Regions from separate parts of the Mesorhizobium sp. B2-3-14 genome, predicted to be linked through region 2. Evidence: riboswitches for the same ligand, from Rfam matches in the RefSeq annotation. Region 2 holds a riboswitch; each other region holds the start of a gene.

Region 1 (5,764 bases), on a different contig from region 2:
CATTGCCGCCCTTGGCGCGGACGCCATCTGGATCTCGCCTTTCTTCAAATCGCCAATGAAGGATTTCGGCTATGACGTCTCGGATTATTGTGACGTCGACCCGATGTTCGGTACGCTGGCGGATTTCGATGCGCTGACGGCGGAGGCGCACCGACTGGGCCTCAAGGTGATGATCGACGAGGTGCTGTCGCATACCGCCGACATCCACCCCTGGTTCAAGGAAAGCCGCTCGAGCCGCACCAATCCCAAGGCCGACTGGTATGTCTGGGCGGATGCAAGACCCGATGGCACGCCGCCCAACAACTGGCTGTCGATCTTTGGCGGCTCGGCCTGGCAATGGGACACCAGCCGCCAGCAATACTACCTGCACAATTTCCTGGCCGAGCAGCCCGACCTCAATTTCCACAACCGCGAAGTCCAGGACGCGCTGCTCGACGTCACCCGCTTCTGGCTGGAACGCGGCGTCGACGGCTTTCGCCTCGACACCATCAATTTTTACTTCCACAGCCAGGGGCTGGAAAACAACCCGCCGCTGCCGCCGGAACAGCGCAACGACCAGACCGCGCCGGCGGTCAATCCCTACAACTACCAGGACCATATCTACGACAAAAGCCGACCGGAGAACCTCGCCTTCCTCGAGCGCTTCCGGGCGCTGCTCGACGAGTACCCGGCGACCGCCGCGGTCGGCGAAGTCGGCGATTCGCAACGCGGGCTGGACGTGGTCGCCGCCTATACCGCCGGCGGCAAGCGCGTGCATATGTGCTATTCCTTCGACTTCCTGGCGCCGGAAAAGATCAGCGCCGCCAAGGTCCGCTCGGTGCTGGAAGCTTTTGGCCGGGTGGCCAGCGACGGCTGGTCGTGCTGGGCGTTTTCCAACCATGACGTGATGCGACCGGCCTCGCGCTGGGCCGCCGACGAGGCGGACCCGTCGGCCTATCTCAAGGTCATCTCGGCATTGCTGATGTCGCTGCGCGGTTCGGTCTGCATCTACCAGGGCGAAGAACTCGGCCTCGGCGAGGCCGACCTGCGCTTCGAGGATCTGCAGGATCCCTACGGCATCCGTTTCTGGCCTGAATTCAAGGGCCGCGACGGCTGCCGCACGCCCATGGTGTGGGATGGCAATGCAAGGAATGGCGGCTTCTCCCAGGCAAAACCCTGGTTGCCGGTACCGGCCGAGCATCTGCCGCAGGCGGTCAACGTGCAGCAAGGCGACGAAACCTCCCTGCTTGAGCATTACCGGCGCTTTCTTTCTTTCCGCCGCGCCCATCCGGCGCTGGCCAAGGGGGACATCGCCTTCATCGAAAGCCAGGGCGACACCGTCGCCTTCACCCGCCGGTCGGGCAATGAGGAGATCGTCTGCGTCTTCAATCTGGGCGCAAGGCCGGCGAAGGTTGACCTCGGCAACCGAACCCTGCAACCTTTGCCGGGACACGGGCTCTCCGGGCAGGCGAGCACCGGGTCGGTCGAGCTCGGCGGCTATGGCGCCTGGTTCGGACGCATAGGCTGAAACATCCGAGGAATCACTGGAGGAAACCAATGGCCGATGTCAATTTGAGACAAGTGAAGAAGTCCTATGGCAATCTTAACATTCTCCACGGCATTGACCTCGACATCAAATCGGGCGAGTTCATAGTCTTCGTCGGCCCGTCGGGCTGCGGCAAGTCGACCTTGCTGCGCTCGATCGCCGGGCTCGAGGAAATCACGTCGGGTGAACTCAAGATCGACGGCCAGGTGGTCAACGACGTGCCACCCTCGAAGCGCGGCATCGCCATGGTGTTCCAGTCCTATGCCCTCTACCCCCACATGACCGTCTACGACAACATGGCCTTCTCGATGAAGATCGGTGGGGAAAGCAAGGCCGAGATCGACAAAAGGGTTCGGCAAGCCGCCGAGATCCTGCAGCTGACCAAATATCTCGACCGTCTGCCCAAGGCGATGTCGGGCGGCCAGCGGCAGCGCGTCGCCATCGGCCGCGCCATCGTGCGCAATCCGAAGGTGTTCCTGTTCGACGAACCGCTGTCGAACCTTGACGCCGCATTGCGCGTTGCGACGCGCATCGAGATCGCCAAGCTCAAGGAATCGATGCCCAACACGACCATGATCTACGTCACGCACGACCAGGTCGAGGCGATGACGCTGGCCGACCGCATCGTCGTGCTGAAGGACGGGCACATCGAGCAGGTCGGCACGCCCATGGAACTCTACAAGAACCCCGGCAACCTCTTCGTCGCCCAGTTCATCGGCTCGCCGGCCATGAACATCCTGCCGGCGACGGTCGACAAGACGGGCAATCCGACCATCGTCAGCCATGTCGGCGGCCGCAAGGCGACGGTGCCGATCGCGACACCTGCTTCGGCAAAGGGAGCGGCGGTCAGCTTCGGCGTACGGCCGGAAGATCTCGCGATCGCCAGCGGTGCGGATTATCTGTTCGAGGGGACCGTCGATTATCTCGAACAGCTTGGCGAGGTCCAGCTGGTCTATGTCGATATCGGCCGGGCCGACCTGCCGCTGGTGACCAAGCTGCCGGGCAATGTCGAGGTCAAGCGCGGCTCGACGCTGCGGCTGACCGCCAATGCCGGCGATCTCCATATCTTCGATGCCGATGGTCGCTCCTTTGCCCTCCACGAAGCGGAAGCAAAGGCGGCCTGAAGACGGCCGTCCGGTAATGAAAGAACAAGAGCGGCGGGCCTGGCCCGCCGCTGTTCTTGTCTGCACAGGCTGGTTAGTTGTTGCCGAAGAGATTGCGATCGGCACCCTGATGGGCCGGCTTCTGCACGTCGCCGGACGAGTTGAGCAGCTTGTAGACAGGCGAATCGCTGTTGCGGATCGCACCTGTATGCGACGTATCGACATTGACAGTCGACGAAGCAGTGGGCTGGTTGACGCCGTTGGAGCCATAATTGTCGCTGCCGGCGAAGGCGCTGCCGGAGACGGCCAGAACGGCGGCGGCGGCAATGAGGATCTTGTTCATTTTAGGTACTCCTGAATTTTGGAAGTCCCGCGGACCGGCGGGCCAGAGCCCACCGGCCGTGGGATGGCCGTTAATGGCCGAAGAGGTTGCGGTCGCTGCCCTGCTGGACAGGCGCCGAGGTGGCCGGAGCCGACTTGCCGATCGACGCGGTGTTCGAATTGTCGGTCGAAGCGGCAGCAGCCTGGTTGGCGCCGTTGGAGCCATAGTTGTCGCTGCCGGCGAAAGCGCTGCCGGAGAGAGCCAGAACGGCAGCGGCAGCAATGAGGATCTTGTTCATTTTAATACTCCTGAATTTGTAGGGTCCACCAGCGCGGCAGGGTCACCCGCCGCGTGCCGGGGATCGCTATTAATTGTTGCCGAAGAGGTTGTGGTCGGCGCCCGTCACAGGCGTCTGGGCAGCCGGCTCCGACTTCTTAGTCGAAGCGGTGTAGGAGCTGTCGACAGTAGCCGTGGGGGTCGCGGCGTTCGAACCATAATGGTCGCTGCTAGCGAAGGCGCTGCCGGAAATAGCCAGAAGGGCGGCGGCAGTGAGAATGATCTTTTTCATTTTTGTACTCCAGTATTTTTCCCGTCCGTCTAGCGGCGTGTCTTGGGATTAAATCGCGTCGTTCGGACAGCCCCGATGTGGGAGAGCCCCCTTGCCGTTTCCAATCACGAAGTTGTTCAGCGTGGACCATGACTCCACCACTTGAAATTGTACCAACGCCTTCTACATGTCTTATTTTTCCGTTTGATATCAAATAGTTGTCTGAGATCATAACCCGATCACCAACTGTGTCGGAAGGCTGGGCGTTCACACCGTCCTGCACGCACCGTCAACAGAAACGAACCGTTCGGTTCGATTTTAGACTCTGCTAATAGTCACTTTTCGAAACCATTAACCCTTTTCCGGCCCGGCTGAGGGTCGAAAACTGTGCCCGCGCGCCTGGCGAGAAGAGGCGATTCCCCCGCTGCAACCGCGCCGGGACGATCCCGCGTACGTGTCGCGCCGCATGGATGCGATGTCGCTTTCGTGCCGATGTCGCAAACCCTGTCGTGATTAGATCGAGCGATCTCAGGTGCCGCTGCGTGACGACGGAGCGGAGAATTGGGAAGCCGGTCAGATTCCGGCGCTGCCCCCGCAACGGTGGTGGAGTTCAAGTCGCAACGGGAGACCACTGGGCGAAAGCCTGGGAAGGTGTCGCGATGGTCCGCCAGGACAACTCCAGAGCCCGGAAACCAGCCCGAGATCGCTAGAACTCGACTGATCGCGGTGGGCGGTCAAGGGGCGGATGGTGTTGTCCGGCTTCGCCGGCTTGCGCCCAGTCCTTCCTCCATCACCACCAGTTCAGTCCTTGAAAATGAGGACAGGACATGGACGCGCGCAACGACATGCTGAGGCTTTTGAACGGCCGCAGACAGGGCCTTTCGCTGGAACAGCCCTTCTATACCGACCCGGACTACTTCAAGCTTGACATGGAACTGATCTGGTATCGCGACTGGCTGTTCATCGGCCATGATTGCGAGTTGCCCAAGCCGGGCAGCTTCATCACCGTGCAGATCGGCGACTATCCGGTCGTGCTGGTGCGCGATCAGCAGGGCAAGATCAACGCTTTCCACAATTCCTGCCGCCATCGCGGCAGCCGCGTCTGCAACACCGACAAGGGCATGGCCGCCAAACTGGTGTGTCCCTATCACCAGTGGACCTACGAACTCGACGGCCGGCTGCTGTTCGCCCGCCAGATGGCCGATGGGTTCGACAAGAGCCAGTTCGGGCTCAAGCCGGTCGCCTGCGAAAGCGTCGCCGGCTATGTCTTCATCTGCCTGGCCAAGGAGCCCGCCGACTTCGCGCCGATGCAGGCGATGATCGAGCCCTATCTCCAGCCGCACCGGCTGAGCGAGGCCAAGATCGCCTTCGAGAGCACGATCATCGAGAAGGGCAACTGGAAGCTGGTCTGGGAAAACAACCGCGAATGCTACCATTGCGCGGGCAACCATCCTGAGCTGTGCAAGACCTTCCCGGAAGCGCCGACCGTGACCGGCGTGCAAGGCGCCGACAGCGATCCGGAGATGCTGGCCCACTGGGCGAAGTGCGAAGCTGTTGGCCTGCCCAGCAAGTTTCGCATCGACCCGGCCGGACAATACCGCGCCACCCGCGCGCCGCTGCTGCGCGATGCCCAGAGCTACACGATGACCGGCAAGCGGGCGGTGAAGAAGAACCTGTCCGACAGCGTCTCGGCCGACCGGATCGGCACGCTGATGCACTATCACTACCCGACAACCTGGAACCATATCCTCGTGGATCATGCGGTGACGTTCCGCGTGCTGCCGGTCAGCGCCACGGAAACAGCGGTTACGACCAAATGGCTGGTCCACAAGGATGCCGTGGAAGGCGTCGACTACGATCTCGCCGAACTCACCCATGTCTGGACCGAGACCAACGACCAGGACCGCCGCATCGTCGAGGAAAATGCCTTCGGCATCCTGTCGCCGGCCTACGAGCCCGGTCCCTATTCGGAGCTGCACGAGGGCGGCGTCATCCAGTTCGTCGACTGGTACGCGCGCTTTATCGGCCCACGGCTTTCCGAAGACGGCCGGCCTGCTCTGCGCAGTGTCGCCTAGCGCATGTCGGCCAAAACTGTGCAGCGGCTTTGGGATCACGACACGCCCAAAATGAAAGGTATGCAGGGATGAACGCCATGACTGATCTTGGCCTCTATCGCCACCTCGACCAGATGGCGCCGTGGAACGACAGGCTGCAGGTGCTGGAAGTAACCGGCGTCAGCGACGAGGCGCCCGACGTCAAGACCTTCA
Region 2 (5,764 bases):
CGAACCGCTCCGAATCGTAGCGCGGCATCGAGGTGTGGATCATCTCGACCGCGCAGCAAGCCAGACCGAAGGTCATGAACATCAGCGAGCCGCTGCGCGCCCAGGTGATCAGCGCCTCGGTCGAGGTGACCAGAAAACCCTTGTCGGCAAGCTCATTGTTGATTTCGAGGAAGAAGGGATCGTCCTCCCCTACCGGCCTGCCGGTGTTGGGGTCGATAATACCTTTGGGCTTCGGCGCGACGAGGGTGCCTGAACTGTCGTTCAATCCCATTCCAGCGCTCCTTTTTTCCATTCATAGGCAAAGCCGATGGTCAGCACTGCCAAAAACACCATCATTGACCAGAAACCGAGCATGCCGATCTTCGAGAAGGACACTGCCCAGGGGAAGAGGAAGGCAACTTCCAGGTCGAATATAATGAACAGGATCGACACCAGGTAGAAGCGGATGTCGAATTTCATGCGGGCATCGTCGAACGAGTTGAAACCGCACTCGTAGGCGGAAAGCTTTTCGGGATCGGGGTTGCGATACGCCACCAGGAACGGAGCCGCCAGCAGCGCCAGGCCGACGACCAGTGCCACGCCGATAAACAGGACGATGGGCAGGTACGAACTGAGAAGTGCGTTCATGCAGCGGCTTTCCGTTGGCGCCAATCCACTTTGACTACAGCACCGAACCTTAATGCGGAAGCGTGACAGATTAACCGCTGAACCGTTTTAAGGGGCCTATGCTGCAACGCGGCGAGGGTTAGCGCAGCACTTCCAGCGAAGCAAGTCAAACCTTGTTCAAAACACCGAGCTGGACGGCATTCCGGGAGAAACTGGTCCCATCCGCTCCTGTTTGATTTCCTTCGCTTTTTACTCCACTTTTATCTCCTGACAGGGTTGCCGCCAAAACCCTGCTAGCATGGACGGGAATCACGCCGGGCAATGACGCCAGACAGGTCCATCAGGGACGCATACGCATGAAGGAAAAGATCTCGCTTGCCGCCGCCCGGCGCATCGCCCTCGCCGCCCAGGGATTTCTCGATCCCCGCCCCGCCGGCACGCCGGACCGCCGCCATTTCGCCCGCGTTCTGTCCCGCACCGGCCTGTTGCAGATCGATTCCGTCAGTGCGGTGGTGCGCGCTCATTACATGCCGCTCTATTCGCGTCTCGGCCCCTATCCCCTCGCTTTGCTCGACAACGCCGCCGTAACGCGCAAGCGCACCGTCTTCGAATATTGGGCGCATGAAGCCTCGTTCCTGCCGGTCGGGACCTACCCACTGATGCGCTGGCGCATGCAGCGCGCCGAGCAAGGCGATGAAATGTATCTGGGGCTGGCCAAATGGGGCCGCGAGCACGCCGCCTATATAGAAGAGATCTACCGCGAGGTCGTCGCGCGCGGGCCGATCGCCGCTTCGGCGCTCGAAGGCCAGAAAGGCTCCGGTGGCTGGTGGGGTTGGAGCCATGCCAAGCACGCCTTCGAATGGCTGTTCTGGGCCGGGCGCATCACCACCGCGCACCGGCGCGGCTTCGAGCGCTTTTACGACCTGCCGGAGCGCGTGCTGCCGCAGGCGATCCTCGATCTGCCGGTACCGACACCTGAGGACGCGCACCGCGAATTGCTGCGCATTTCCGCCCGTGCCCATGGCGTGGCGACATCAGGCGACCTGCGCGATTATTTTCGGCTCTCGCCGGCCGACATGAAAGGCCGGCTGGAGGAACTGGTCGAACTCGGCGACTTGCTGCCGGTCCGTGTCGAGGGCTGGGACAAGCCGGCTTACCTTCACAAGGACGCCCGTATCCCGCGCAAGATCGAGGCCCGCGCTCTGCTGGCGCCGTTCGATCCGGTCGTCTTCGAGCGTTCGCGCTCGGAGCGGCTGTTCGACTTCCATTACCGCATCGAAATCTACACGCCGGCCGACAAGCGCCAATACGGCTACTATGTCCTGCCTTTCCTGCTCGGCGACAGGATCGTGGCGCGCGTCGACCTCAAGGCTGACCGGCCGGCCAGTGTCCTGCGTGTCCATGCGGCCTATGCGCAGGCCAACGCACCGGCGGAGACTGCGGCTCAACTCTTCGAGGAATTGAAGCAGATGCAGGGCTGGCTTGGCCTCGAGCGCATGGAAATAACGCCTGCCGGCGATCTCGGCCCGGCGCTGTCCGACATCGCGGTGTCGTAAGCTCGCGTTGACACCGCTGCCCGCAAGAGCCTAAATCCCATCCAGACGGTCTCCTCTCGGCAAAGGGAGGAGCCAAGAGGGAATGCGGTGCGGGATTGAAGATCCCAAATCCGCGGCTGTCCCCGCAACTGTGAGCGAAGAGCCAAGGCCGAAAGCCACTGGGATTGTCCCGGGAAGGCGGCTACCCAAGGCGATGACCCGCGAGCCAGGAGACCTGCCGTCTGGAATGCAAGAATCCGATCGCCTGGCGGGTTTTCCGGGCAAGGAGCCTGATGTGGATCGCGACAGCAGTTTTTCGGCTGAAACAACCGACATTTCGTCCGGCGGGGATCATCCCCTGGCCGGCATCACGGTCATCGTCTGCGCTTCCTGTCGCGACGAGACCGGCTCCGATGCCCATCCCCGGGCCGGCGAACTTTTGGCCGAAGATACGCGCCAAGCCGCCTCGGGCGAGAACATTCGCATCCGCACGGTCGAATGCCTCGGCAATTGCAAGCGCCGGCTGAGCGCCGCGGTCCTGCGCGACGGCTGCTGGAGCTATGTGTTCGGCGATCTAACCACGACCAGCGGCGCCGATCTCGTCACCGGCGCGAAACTCTTCGCCACCTCGAGCGACGGCCTCATTCCCTGGCGGGGCAGGCCCGATAGCCTCAAGCGCGGCCTCGTTGCCCGCATCCCTCCCCTCGACATGCTGAAAGACTGATCATGACAACATCTCTGTCCCGCGTTCCCTGCACCGTCGTCACCGGCTTCCTCGGCGCCGGCAAGACGACACTGGTCCGCCATCTCCTGGAAAATGCCGGCGGCAAGCGGATCGCCATCATCGTCAACGAGTTCGGCGACATCGGCATCGACGGCGAGATCCTCAAGGGATGCGGCATCGACACCTGCCCAGAGGAAAACATCGTCGAACTGGCCAATGGCTGTATCTGCTGCACCGTGGCCGACGATTTTGTGCCGGCGCTCGACAAGATCCTGTCGCTGACGCCGAAGGTCGACCATATCCTGATCGAAACCTCGGGCCTCGCTCTGCCCAAACCGCTGGTCCAGGCTTTCCAGTGGCCGACGGTGAAGAGCCGCGTAACGGTCGATGGCGTCATCGCCGTGGTCGACGGTCCCGCACTGGCGGAAGGCCGCGTCGCCAATGACATGGACGCCCTGCAGGCGCAGCGCGCGCAGGACGAGAGCCTCGACCATGACGATCCGGTCGAGGAAGTGTTCGAGGACCAGATTGCCTGCGCCGACCTGATCATCCTGTCGAAGAGCGACCTGATGGATGCCGCCGGTTCAGCCCGCGCCAACGCCATTATCAACGAACACTCCGCCCGCGCCGTGAAGATCGTGCCGACGTCTCATGGCAAGGTCGATCCCTCGGTGCTGCTCGGGCTCGGTCTCGCCGTCGAGGACGACATCGAGAACCGCAAGTCCCACCATGACGGCGCATTCGATCACGAGCATGACGACTTCGACACGTTCATCGTCGACATTCCCTCGATCGCCAATCCCGACGAGCTGGCAAAGCGCGTCGCCGCGGCCGCCGAACAGGAAAACGTGCTGCGCGTGAAAGGCTTCGTCGAGGTCGGCGGCAAACCGATGCGGCTCCTGCTGCAGGCCGTCGGCCCGCGCGTCAATCATTACTACGACCGCGCCTGGACCGCCGGGGACGACCGCCGCTCGCGCCTCGTCGTCATTGGCCTCAAGGGGCTGAACCGCCCGGCGATCGAACGTATCCTCGCCGGCTGATTTTCAGGCCCGGGCCGCGATGCACATCCTCACCACGACCTCCGCCTCGCTCGACGATCTCGCCGAGCCCGTCGACCTCAGGCAGGCGCCGGCGGATATCGTGGCCCTGTCCTTCACCGACAGCGATCTCGCCGGACTGGCCGCGGCGTGGAAGGCCGATGCCGGTCGCCTGCCCTCGATGCGGCTGGCCGCACTGCGCGACCTGCGCCATCCCATGTCCGTCGACCTCTGGATAGACAGCGTCGCCCGCCACGCCAAAATCATCCTGGTGCGCATCCTCGGCGGCTACGACTGGTGGCGCTATGGCTGCGACCAACTGGCGGTGATTGCCCGCGAACGCGGCATCAAACTGGCGCTGCTTCCCGGCGAAAGCCACGACGAGGATCTCAGGCTGGTCGAAGCGTCGACGCTGCCGCGCGCCGAACTGGACGGCCTGCTCGGCTATTTCCGCGAGGGTGGCCCAGCCAATATGGGCGCGCTGGTGCACAGGCTGGCAGGCCTGGCTGGACAGGATGCGCCCGTCGCCAACCCGGTGAGCGTGCCGAAGGCCGGTTACTATCAGGCTGGATTGGGGGTCGCGGAGGAGCCGGCCGGTTCCAATAGCGGCACTCCCATTATCCCGATTCTCTTCTACCGATCGATGCTGCTTGCCGCCGATGTCGCCCCGATCGATGCGCTGGCCGAGGCTTTGCGCTCCAGGGGATTGGCACCGGTCCCGATCTTCGTTTCCAGTCTGAAGGATCCGGTGTCGCTGGCGTTCGTCGAAAATGCCATCGCATCGCTGAAACCCGCCGCGATCGTCACCGCGACCGCGTTCGCTTCCGGCGCCGAGCCCGGCGTCGAAACCCTGTTCGACCGCGCCGGCGCGCCCGTCTTCCAGGTCATCGTCGCCACCACGCGCCGTGACATCTGGGAAAACAACCAGCGCGGCCTGGCGCCCGCCGACCTTGCCATGCATGTCGTGCTGCCCGAACTCGACGGCCGCATCCTCGCCGGCGCCATTTCCTTCAAGGCCGAGAGCGATATCGATCCGGCGCTTGGCCATCGTGCGTTGGCGAACCGGCCGGAACCGGATCGGCTGGAGCAAGTGGCGGGTCGAGTCGCGGCTTTCATCCGGCTGCGGGAGACAAGACGGGAGGAGCGCAAGCTCGCGATCCTCATTCCCGATTATCCCAGCGCCCCTGGCCGCACCGGCTATGCGGTCGGGCTGGACGTGCCGTCCAGCGTGCTGGCCATGCTGCACGACTTGAGCGAACAGGGCTATGCCGTTGACGGGATTCCGCAAACGCCGCGTGAATTGCTGGATTTGCTGGAGCATAGCAACGACGGATTGGCCCTGCAGGAGTATTTGAGCTTCTCGAAGGAGTTGCCGCTCGCAGCAATCGCCGCGGTAGAAGCCGCTTGGGGAAAGGCAGAGGGGACAGGTTTGCGCGAGGCGCCCCCCTCTGTCCTGCCGGACATCTCCCCCTCTAGTGGGGAGATCGAACTTTCGTCGCGGCTTTCGCCAACTTCCAACATTGCAGAAGGAACGTCGGCCTGCGAACTACCAATCTCCCCCCTAGAGGGGGAGATGTCCGGCAGGACAGAGGGGGGCGCTCAAGCGCCAGCCGCCAGCTTCCCCTTCCGCGCCGCCACCTTCGGCAATGTCACCGTGGCCCTCGCCCCCGACCGGGGCCGCTCGGCCGATCGCCGCGCCGACTATCACGACCCGACCCTCCCCCCGCGCCATGCCCTGATCGCCTTTGGCCTGTGGCTGCGCAAATCGCTCGGCGTCCACGCTCTCGTCCATGTCGGCGCCCACGGCACGCTGGAATGGCTGCCCGGCAAAACCGTCGCGCTGTCGCAAACCTGCTTTCCCG
Region 3 (5,764 bases), on a different contig from region 2:
TGCGGATGCCGCGATGGCTTCGACGGCATGATCGAACGCATGCTGGTTCTTGGCAGAAGGCCGCGTCGTGCCGCTCAGCTTGCGGACAAACTGCAGTGCCGCGTCGCGGACTTCGTCGTTGGTTGCCGGCGGATCAAAATTGAACAGGGTCTTGATGTTTCTGCACATCGCTTCCGTATCTCCTCTTGTCCGTTTCAATCGGGACGAACTGTATCCTCAATGATGATCGTGTCCAAAAACCGGTAAGGCTGCTCCGGACCTCAGTCCGCGTCGAGCGGCTCGGTTCCAACCGGCTTGCCGTCGCGCGACAGCCTGATCTTCTCGACCTTGTCCTCGGCGGCCTTCAGCAGCCGGTCGCAATGAACCTTCAGCGCCTCGCCGCGCTCGTAAATCCGGATCGACTGGTCGAGCGGTACGTCGCCACGCTCCAGATCATCGACGATCTTCTCCAGTGCGTCGAGTGCCTGTTCAAAGCTCATCGCCTTGACGTCTTCGTTGATCTCACCGGTCATCATTCATCCTTTCATCAGTCGCCCGACATGGGCGGCGACCGAAAATGCCAATCCCTGCAGATCGTAGCCGCCCTCGAGCAGGCTGACGAGCCGGTTACCGCCGTGGATTGCGGCGCGCTGCATCAGCTGGCCGGTCGCCCAGTCGAAATCGTCCTCGGTCAGATTGATTTCCGCCAGCGGGTCGCGATGGTGCGCGTCGAAGCCGGCCGAAACGATAATCAGATCCGGCGCGAAATTGTCGAGTGCCGGCAGCACGCGCGACAGGAACGCATCGCGAAACACCTCGCTGCCCGTCCGAGGCGCCAGCGGCGCATTGACGATGTTGCCGGCGCCGGTCTCACTCTTCGCGCCCGTGCCGGGATAAAGCGGCATCTGGTGCGTCGAGCAATAGAGCACCGAGGGATCGTCCCAAAAAATATCCTGCGTGCCGTTGCCGTGATGCACGTCCCAGTCGACGACAGCGACACGCTCGGCGCCATGCTTCCTCTGCGCATGGCGCGCTGCGATTGCGGCCGTGTTGAAGAAGCAGAAGCCCATGGCCGTGGTCTTTTCGGCATGGTGGCCGGGCGGGCGGGCGGCGACGAAGACGTTGTCGGCGCGGCCCGCAAAGACGTCGTCGACGGCGGCATTGGCGGCACCGATCGCCGTAATCACCGCCTGCCAGCTTTTCGGGCTGGCGGTGGTGTCGGCGTCGATGCGGGCAATGCCTTCGTCGGGGATGGCGGCGCGGACACGCGCGACGAAATCGGCGGGATGCGCGTAGAGGATGGTCGCCTCGTCGCCGTGCGGTGCCTCGACGCGGTCAAGCGTGGCAAAAGCTTCGTCGTCGAGCACGCGCTCGATGGCGCGCAGGCGGTCGGGCCGCTCGGGGTGACCGGGCGGCGTGATGTGTTCGAGAAAGATCGGGTGCGTGTAGAGACGGGTGGCCATGCCCCCTATCTAGTGCCCCGGCGTCGTGATGGCCATGCGTTGCGGCTTGATCGCTGGGGAAAATCGAACCTGCGTCCATTCATGTCGCTGCGGGCATTGGCGGCGCCGGCCCTTCGGCGTAAGGTCGCAACCACTGCCTGGTGCCCGCCGGGCTGTTTGTTTTAGCGGCATTTTGCGACGCCAAGTGATTCCACTTGGCTGCAAATGCCTTGGCGGGAGAATCGGGAACACGGTTGAACTCCGTGGCGTGCCCAACGCTGTGAGGGGGACCGCGCCGGTAAATGCCACTGTCGATGACGGGAAGGCACCGGACGCGGGTCGATCCCGAGCCAGAAGACCGGCCTGGCAGGCATCGTCATCCGCATGGTCAGGCGGATGACATCGATTGCAATCGCAAGGGGACAAGCGATGCCGGAAGCTATGACCGCTCCAATGGGCGATGGATTTGACCAGATTGCGCGCGACGCTGTTTACCGCGCCATCTTCACACGGCGCGACGTCCGCAGCCATTTTACATCGGAGGCGATCGACGACGAGGTGCTGGCGCGGCTGCTGCTTGCCGCCCACCACGCGCCATCGGTCGGCTTCATGCAACCCTGGAATTTCATCGTCATTCGCGATGCCGCGCGGCGGGCGGAGGTGCGCGACCTGTTCCTGGCCGCGCGAGAACGGGAACTGCCTGAAATCGAAGCAGAACGGCAGGCGCTCTACCGCAAGCTCAAGCTGGAAGGCATTTGCGAAAGCGCGCTCAACATCTGCATCACCTGCGACCGCGAGCGCTCGAAAGGCTCGCCGCTGGGGCGCTGGCACAATCCGGAGATGGATCTCTACAGCACGGTCTGCGCGGTGCAGAATTTCTGGCTGGCCGCGCGTGCCGAAGGCGTCGGCGTCGGCTGGGTCAGCATCATCGAGGCGCAAGCGCTGAAAAGCTTGCTGGCCATTCCCGATCAAATGACGCCGATCGCCTATCTCTGCGTCGGCCGCGTTTCCGAATTCGCACCGAAGCCGGATCTCGAAACACACGGCTGGGGCCGGCGGCTGCCGTTGCCCGAGCTTATCATGAGCGAGACTTTTCGCGGACAAGGCGAAGCGCCGCTCAAATCAGCAGTGGCGCGCCTCGGTACCGCCGCCGGTGCGCCCGCGAGCCTAGCCGATCAGCGCGTCGCGCCGGCCGTGCCCCAGCGCGAACCGCCGAAAGTGGAGAGCGCCTTGTCCTTGAGTTCCCTGAACTTCGACGAGGCTTCGGCCAGCCTGGCGTCCCAGGCGGCATCGGGCACCTGACCCTCGATAGTCTTGAAATAGACCTGCATCAGGCAGGCAATGGCGAACGGCTCAATGAAGGCCGCCTTGAAAGCCCAGGCAAAGACGATTGCCAGCACGAAAGCCCAGCCGGCGAGCTGCCCGGGCATGACGTAAAGAATAGCGGCTGCCGGAGCCAGCATCAGCAGGAAAATCACGAACGACACGCCCCACATGATGACCCCTAGCCAGACGGCATTCTTGACCATGGTCTTGCCGTTCTGGGCGTAGAGCACAACGCCTTGGCGCGCGGTTTCGAACGGCGAGGACGAACTGATGCGAATGTTGTAGCCGAGAATGATCTCGTCGACATAGGTCAGCGACAGGCGAATCACCGTGTTGAGGAACGAAACCAGGCCGCTCAGGCCAGGAATGGGCAGGAAGGCCGCGATGCCGCCGAGCAGGCCGGTGATGGCGTGTATGGCGCCCTTGACCAATTGATCGACGACGAAAAGGATGTTGGCCTCGGCAAAACGCTCGGTCACGACCTCTTTCGCGTAGGCGATCTGGTTCTGGCCGTCGGGAATATCATTGCCGTCGATCAGATGCACCATGACGGCGATATGGCCCGCCTTGACGACGTAGAGAATGTATTCGCGGATCCAGTAGACGGCGATCGAGACGATGCCGAAACCGACCACGCCGCCCCACATCGCAAAAGACAATGGTCCGTCGGGATCGGTAGAAATATGGCCGACGCCATAGCCGACGGAGGCGCCGGTGCCGGTGGCCACGATGTAGGCCAGCGTGATGCCGAAATAGACGATCATGCGAAAGACAATGAAAGGCCAGGTCCGCATCATGATGGACACCGACCTGCCGATATCGAAATCCCACACGCCCCGAATCTCCCCTCAGAGATGGCTGCGGAGGATGCGCTCAAACCGGCTATTGTCAATTGCAGGCAGTGGCGGGACTGCCATGGCGGTTCATCTTGAAAGCGCTTCCGGCTTTTTCAGCAGGCCTTCGAGCAATTGCTTGAACGCGGCCACCACCATCTTCGATGTCGCTTCGGGATCTTGCGAATTGGCGATGCGCTGCGCGGCCTGGCTGCTCGCCCCATTGATCAGCCGCGCTGCCGACTCCGGGTCGACGCCGGGGACGACCACCCCTTCCCGCTGCAGCGCTGTCAGATGATCGGTCATTGAACCGACGCAGGCATTGGCATTCGACCACAGTGCCGGATCGCCCAGCACAGCCGGACCATCCCGGAACATGATGCGCTGGATTTCCGGCTCCAGCGCCATTTCGATATAGGTGGTGCATTCGTCGACGAAATGCTGCCAGCGGGTCGGCGCCCGCGACGCGACCTCATTCACCCGGGCCGCCATTTCCGCGTCGATTTCGGCGATAACCGCCTCAAGCAGTCCCTTCTTGTCGCCGAAGTGATGATAAAGGGCGCCGCGCGTCAGCCCGGCCGACGCGGTGAAATCATCCATCGACGCTTCGGCATAGCCAATGGTGCCGAAAGCCTGGCGCGCCGCGGCGATCAGCTTGGCGCGTGTCTCGGCGATCATCTCCTTGCGCGGTCGATGCATGCTTCTGGCCTTACTTACATACGCTCCGTATGCCAATTGACATACGCGACGTATGCTCTATTTAACACTTATACGTCTCGTATGTAATTGTCGAATCGCCCCTTGTCGAGGAACAGGATCATGCAAAACCCCTATTCGGAAATCTTTCGCGCGCCCGGAGCCAGGGGCTTTGCCGCCGCCGGCTTCATGGCGCGCCTGCCGATCGCCATGGCGCCGATCGGCATCGTGGCGATGCTGTCGCAGACGCGTGGCGAATACTGGCTGGCGGGTGCGGTTTCGGCGACATTCGCCTTGGCCAATGCCTTCCTGGCGCCGCAAATATCGAGGTTGGTCGACCGCCTCGGCCAGACGCGGGTTGTCGTACCCACCACCATCATCTCCGTGCTCGCATTCGCGGCCCTGATCGCATCGGCCAATCAAGACTGGCCGGTATGGACGCTGTTCGCGTCGGCGCTGCTGGCCGCGGCAATGCCAAGCATGCCGGCCATGGTGCGGGCGCGCTGGACCGAGATTTTCCGGGGCCGGTCCGAGATGAACACCGCCTTCGCCTTCGAGTCGGCGGCGGACGAACTGGTCTATATCGCCGGCGCATCGCTATCTGTGGGCCTCAGCGCCGCGCTGTTCCCGGAAGCGGGCGTGCTCGTCAGCACGCTGTTCCTCGCCTTGGGCTCGATAGCCTTCGTTCTGCAGCGTTCGACCGAGCCGCAAGTGCGGCCGGTGGACCATGGCTCCAGCGGCTCGGCAATCCGCCTGGGGCCGGTTCAAATCATCACCTTCGCCATGATCTTCATCGGCGCGACCTTCGCGACGACGGAGGTGAGCACGGTGGCGATCACCAAGGAACTCGGCCAGCCGGGCACTGCCAGTCTCGTCATCGGCGTCTATGCGCTGGGCTCCTTCGTGCTCGGCATCATCATCGGCGCGCTCAACCTGAAAGCACCGCTGCAGCGCCAGCTCGCCATCGCGGTTGCCTTGGTCGCGCTCGGCACACTGCTGCCGCTTAGCGCCAGCACCGTGCCAGCGCTCGCGCTGACTGTCTTCATCAGTGGCGTGGCGATCTCGCCGACCTTCATCACCGCCTTCGGCCTGATCGAGCGGCATGTCCCGGAAGCGATGCTGACCGAAGGCATCACCTGGGTAACCACCGGGATCGGCATCGGCATGGCGCTGGGCTCCTTCGCCGCCGGCGCCGTGGTGGATGCATTCGGCGCCCAGAACGGATTCTGGGTCTCGGTGACGTCAGGCGCTATCGCGCTGATCACGGTGCTGCTCGGCCAGCGCAGCCTCGCCACCCACGAATGCGAGTTGGAAGGATGCGAGGCGGCAATCCCGGCCGAGTGACAGGCAGGGTTTGTCGAGCTCAGATGATCTCGGTCTTGGCGATGTGGATGCCAAAGCCTTCGAGGCCGACATAGTGGCGCTCGCGCGAGGCAATCAGGTTGATCGAGGAAATGCCGAGGTCCTTCAGGATCTGGGCGCCAAGGC

The links. Region 2 has a riboswitch for cobalamin ahead of FJ950_RS05970 (DUF1636 family protein). Riboswitches for the same ligand answer to the same signal wherever they lie in the genome.
Region 1: linked by a shared signal. The riboswitch ahead of FJ950_RS03600 (aromatic ring-hydroxylating dioxygenase subunit alpha) and the one ahead of FJ950_RS05970 (DUF1636 family protein) in region 2 are both predicted to bind cobalamin.
Region 3: linked by a shared signal. The riboswitch ahead of bluB (5,6-dimethylbenzimidazole synthase) and the one ahead of FJ950_RS05970 (DUF1636 family protein) in region 2 are both predicted to bind cobalamin.

Annotation. Positions count from the first base shown of each region.
Region 1 is NZ_VFVP01000001.1:779,715-785,478, forward strand. Features, by position in the region: gene FJ950_RS03575 (alpha-glucosidase) at 1-1,507, shown strand, start outside; gene ugpC (sn-glycerol-3-phosphate ABC transporter ATP-binding protein UgpC) at 1,537-2,649, shown strand; gene FJ950_RS03585 (DUF680 domain-containing protein) at 2,723-2,971, opposite strand; gene FJ950_RS03590 (DUF680 domain-containing protein) at 3,042-3,248, opposite strand; gene FJ950_RS03595 (DUF680 domain-containing protein) at 3,318-3,518, opposite strand; cobalamin riboswitch at 4,011-4,213, shown strand; gene FJ950_RS03600 (aromatic ring-hydroxylating dioxygenase subunit alpha) at 4,325-5,572, shown strand; gene FJ950_RS03605 (hybrid-cluster NAD(P)-dependent oxidoreductase) at 5,650-5,764, shown strand, end outside.
Region 2 is NZ_VFVP01000002.1:270,380-276,143, reverse strand. Features, by position in the region: gene FJ950_RS05985 (NADH-quinone oxidoreductase subunit B) at 1-271, opposite strand, end outside; gene FJ950_RS05980 (NADH-quinone oxidoreductase subunit A) at 262-627, opposite strand; gene FJ950_RS05975 (winged helix-turn-helix domain-containing protein) at 963-2,162, shown strand; cobalamin riboswitch at 2,192-2,399, shown strand; gene FJ950_RS05970 (DUF1636 family protein) at 2,437-2,865, shown strand; gene cobW (cobalamin biosynthesis protein CobW) at 2,868-3,905, shown strand; gene FJ950_RS05960 (cobaltochelatase subunit CobN) at 3,925-5,764, shown strand, end outside.
Region 3 is NZ_VFVP01000005.1:47,808-53,571, forward strand. Features, by position in the region: gene FJ950_RS14705 (DUF2277 domain-containing protein) at 1-168, opposite strand, end outside; gene FJ950_RS14710 (exodeoxyribonuclease VII small subunit) at 261-512, opposite strand; gene FJ950_RS14715 (histone deacetylase family protein) at 516-1,442, opposite strand; cobalamin riboswitch at 1,621-1,803, shown strand; partial or broken gene bluB (5,6-dimethylbenzimidazole synthase) at 1,875-2,480, shown strand; gene FJ950_RS14725 (hypothetical protein) at 2,597-3,580, opposite strand; gene FJ950_RS14730 (TetR/AcrR family transcriptional regulator) at 3,671-4,279, opposite strand; gene FJ950_RS14735 (MFS transporter) at 4,400-5,620, shown strand; gene ribB (3,4-dihydroxy-2-butanone-4-phosphate synthase) at 5,640-5,764, opposite strand, start outside.